DNA from 2 places in the Streptomyces sp. NPDC023838 genome. Region 1 is predicted to be linked to the other one. Evidence: riboswitches for the same ligand, from Rfam matches in the RefSeq annotation. Region 1 holds a riboswitch; the other holds the start of a gene.
The links. Region 1 has a riboswitch for S-adenosylmethionine ahead of AB0G17_RS07905 (aminotransferase class V-fold PLP-dependent enzyme). Riboswitches for the same ligand answer to the same signal wherever they lie in the genome.
Positions count from the first base shown of each region.

Region 2: linked by a shared signal. The riboswitch ahead of thrC (threonine synthase) and the one ahead of AB0G17_RS07905 (aminotransferase class V-fold PLP-dependent enzyme) in region 1 are both predicted to bind S-adenosylmethionine.

Region 1 covers NZ_JBFAAD010000005.1:11,738-13,935, forward strand. The annotation lists gene AB0G17_RS07905 (aminotransferase class V-fold PLP-dependent enzyme) at 1-1,339, opposite strand, end outside; SAM riboswitch class IV at 1,579-1,696, opposite strand; gene trpD (anthranilate phosphoribosyltransferase) at 1,791-2,198, opposite strand, start outside.
Region 2 covers NZ_JBFAAD010000018.1:132,924-135,121, reverse strand. The annotation lists gene thrC (threonine synthase) at 1-1,229, opposite strand, end outside; SAM riboswitch class I at 1,247-1,374, opposite strand; gene AB0G17_RS22465 (glucosyl-3-phosphoglycerate synthase) at 1,538-2,198, shown strand, end outside.

The sequences.
Region 1 (2,198 bases):
ACTCCCGCACCGCCCCCACGAACCGCTCCACGTGCTCGTCCGGCGTCCCCGCCCCGAAGCTGACGCGGATCGCGTTCAGGGACCGCTCGCCCGGCTCCCCCTCCGGCGCCCCGCACTCCCCGGCCTCCCCCGGCTCGCCCCCGAGCAGCGTCCGCACCAGCGGGTGCGCGCAGAACAACCCGTCCCGCACCCCGATCCCGTACTCCGCCGACAGCGCCGCCGCGAAGTGCGAGCTGTTCCAGCCGTCCACCACGAACGAGATCACGCCGACCCGCGGCGCGTCGTCGCCGAAGAGCGACAGGACGCGCACCTCCGGGACCGCCGCCAAGCCCTCCCGCACCTTCGCGATCAGGTGCCGCTCACGCTCCACCAGGCCCTCGAAGCCCGCCTCCGTCAGCGCCTTGCAGGCGGACGCGATGGCGTACACGCCGATCACATTGGGGGATCCGGCCTCGTGGCGCGCGGCCGTGGTGTGCCACTCGACGTCCACCCCGCCGTCCGCGCGCCGCGCGACCGTGCGGGAGGCGCCGCCGCCCGCGAGGTACGGCTCGGACTCCCGCAGCCAGTCCGCCCGGCCCGCCAGCACCCCGGAGCCGAACGGCGCGTACAGCTTGTGCCCCGAGAAGGCGATCCAGTCGACGTCCAACTCCCGTACGGATACGGGGTGGTGGGGCGCCAGCTGCGCCGCATCCAGCACGATCCGCGCGCCGTGCGCGTGCGCCGCCGCCGCCAGCTCCTTCACCGGCCACAGCTCGCCGGTGACGTTCGACGCGCCCGTGACGCAGACCAGGGCGGGGCCGTAAGGGTCGCGGTCGGCCAAGGCGCGCTCCAGCGTCGCCACCGCCTGCTGCGGCGTGCGCGGCGCGTCGAGGTACGTCACCCGCGCGTCCCGCCACGGCAGCAGCGAGGCGTGGTGCTCGGTCTCGAAGACGAAGACCTGGCAGTCGGCCGGGATCACCTGGGCGAGGAGGTTGAGGGAGTCCGTCGTCGAGCGGGTGAACACGATCTGGTCGTCCGCGCGGCAGTCCAGGAACTCCGCCACCGCCGCCCGGCTGTTCTCGAACAGGTCCGTGGACAGCTGCGAGAGGTACCCGGCACCCCGGTGCACGCTGCCGTAGTAGGGGGCGTACGCGGCCACGTCGTCCCACACCCGCTGGAGGGCCGGGGCGCTCGCCGCGTAGTCGAGGGCCGCGTAGGTCACCTCGCCGCCGGTGACCAGCGGCACGGTGACGTCCCGGCCGAGCACCGGCAGCGGCGCGGCGCAGCAGGCTTCGCCGGAGGAGTCGGAGGAGGTGGAAGCGGAGGAGGAGGAAGCGGACGTGGCGGTGTACGTGGACATGGCGGTATCTCCCGGCAGGTCAAGGCGAAAGGAATGGCTGTGGAGCCCCACGGCACGACACGGCGGCGGTCCAACCGGCGCCGGATGCACGGGGGTTGACCTCGGAACGCGGGCAGAACGGGCCCGCGGAGGTGTACAGGAAAAGGGGCCGGAGGCCCTATCGCATTCGCTTGCTCACGAGACTGCTCCCTTGAGGACCAGGACCCCAGGGGCGCGCCACTCCGAACGGAGTGCGCAGGGGTCCGCGCTTGCCGCAGACCTCGCTGCCTGCGACCTGGTCTTCACCCGGGGCACCCCGCCACGGACGGAGGGTTGCCGGACAGCGGGCCGGGGCCGTAGTCGCTGTCACTCATGACCTTGGAAAGCATCCTGCCATACGTCCGCGTACGCGCAAGGCGCGGTCCGGATGCCGGACTGCGCCTTGCGTCACACGCGCGGAACCACAGCGCCCTCAGGCGTTGCTGGCGGCCACCCAGCGCTCCAGGGCGCGTCGCGCCGCCCCCGAGTCCACCGACTCGGCGGCTCTGGAGATCCCGGCCCGGATCTGCTCCACCAGGCTGTCCTCGCCCGGCTCCAGCGCCACGAGCGCCGCCGCCGAGTTGAGCAGCACCGCGTCCCGTACCGGCCCGGTCTCACCGGCGAGTAGCCGGCGGGCGACGTCCGCGTTGTACGAGGCGTCCGCGCCGCGCAGCGCTTCCACCGGCACCAGGTCGATGCCCACGTCCCGGGGGTCGAACGCCTCCTCGCGCACGGCCCCGTCCCGTACCACCCAGACCCGGGAGGTCGCGGTGGTCGTCAGCTCGTCCATGCCGTCGTCACCCCGGAACACCAGGGCGGAGGAGCCGCGCTCGGCGAGCAC
Region 2 (2,198 bases), on a different contig from region 1:
GTCGGCGCCACCGCGTCCAGGGTCTTGAGGCCGTCACCCGTGTTGAGGACGACAGTAGTCAGGCTCGGGTCGAGCAGCCCGTTCTCGATGAGCTTCCGTGTGACGCCGACCGTCACGCCGCCCGCCGTCTCGGCGAAGATGCCCTCGGTCCGGGCGAGCAGCTTGATCGCGTCCACGACCTGCTCGTCGTTCACGTCCTCCACCGCGCCGCCGGTGCGCCGGGCGATGTCCAGGACGTACGGGCCGTCCGCCGGGTTCCCGATGGCCAGGGACTTGGCGATGGTGTTCGGCTTCTGCGGCCGTACGACGTCGTGACCGGCCTTGAAGGCCGTCGACACCGGAGAGCAGCCCTCCGCCTGAGCACCGAAGATCTTGTACGGCCGGTCCTCGACCAGGCCCAGCCTGATCAGCTCCTGGAGCCCCTTGTCGATCTTCGTGAGCTGCGATCCCGAGGCGATCGGGATGACGATCTGGTCCGGCAGCCGCCAGCCGAGCTGCTCGCAGATCTCGTACGCGAGCGTCTTGGAGCCCTCGCCGTAGTACGGGCGCAGGTTCACGTTCACGAAGCCCCACCCCTCGCCGAGCGGGTCCCCGATGAGCTCCGAGCAGAAGCGGTTGACGTCGTCGTAGTTGCCCTCGATGCCGACCAGCTCGCCGCCGTACACCGCGGCCATGACGACCTTGCCCTGCTCCAGGTCGTGCGGGATGAACACGCAGGAGCGGAATCCGGCCCGCGCGGCGGCCGCGCCGACCGCGCCGGCGAGGTTGCCGGTGGAGGAGCAGGAGAGCGTGGTGAAGCCGAAGGCGCGGGCGGCCTCGACGGCGATCGCGACGACGCGGTCCTTGAAGGAGTGCGTCGGGTTGCCGGAGTCGTCCTTCACGTAGAGGCCGCCGGTGACGCCCAGCTCACGGGCGAGATTGTCGGCCTTGACGAGCTTGGTGAATCCCGGATTCAGGTTGGGCTTTTCAGCCACATTGGCCGGAACAGGCAGCAGGGGCGCATAGCGCCAGATGTTGTTCGGGCCCGCTTCGATACGCTTGCGCAGCGCCTCGGGGTCACCCGTCGGAAGGTCGTACGCGACTTCGAGCGGCCCGAAACACAGGGCGCAGGCGAAGATCGGTCCGAGGTCGAACCGCTCGCCGCATTCCCGGCAGGAAAGCGCGACGGCGGGACCGAGGTTCACAGTGGTGGCGGCATTGGCGGTGTTGTCAACGGTCTGCACAGCCATGATGGCGAGGCCCTTTCTCCTCATCTTCCCCATGGCGCATTTCGCCATGAGACGGAATTGGCACCTTCCCCACCGTGACCTCGCGGTCGGCAGGAGGGTTGCCGGGACTTCAACGGGCCGTTCCCTCAGTCCCTCTGGATGAGCGCTGTGGCACTGGGTCCAGGACCCAGGCATTTGTCCGCGCGGCGACCCCGACATGCGACGGTCATCCGCGTTGTTCAAGACTGTAACCGAAGGCCCGGACGGTTGAGATAGTCGTCCGAACCGCGAGATGGATCACAGAGGCCCGCACAAGGAGGCGCACGGTCGTGTTGGAAGAGGTGGAGCGCTGGCTGAGCAGGCGTTCCTGGTCGGCGGCCGACCGCCCGCTGGACGCGCTCGTGGCCGCCAAGCGCCGTACCGCCACCACGGTCAGCGTCGTCCTGCCGGCGCTCGACGAGGAGGCCACGGTCGGGCGGATCGTCGGGGCGATCCGGCGCGAGCTGATGACCGCCGCCGTGCCGCTGGTGGACGAGCTGGTGGTGATCGACTCCGGCTCCACCGACCGTACGGCCGAGGTCGCGGCGGCCGCCGGTGCCCGGGTGGTGCACCGGGACGCGATCCTGCCCCGGATACCGGCCCTGCCCGGCAAGGGCGAGGTGCTGTGGCGCTCCCTGCTGGTCACCACGGGTGACATCGTCTGCTTCATCGACGCGGACCTGAGGGACTTCGACCCCGCCTTCGTCTCCGGCATCGTCGGCCCGCTCCTGACCGATGCGGACGTGGACTTCGTCAAGGCGATGTACGACCGGCCGTTCGGCGACACCCCAGGTCAGGGCGGCCGCGTCACCGAGCTGGTGGCCCGGCCCCTGCTCAACCTGCACTGGCCGCAGCTAGCCGGTTTCGTGCAGCCGCTGGGCGGTGAGTACGCGGCCCGCCGCTCGCTGCTCGAACGGCTGCCGTTCCCCGTCGGTTACGGAGTGGAGCTGG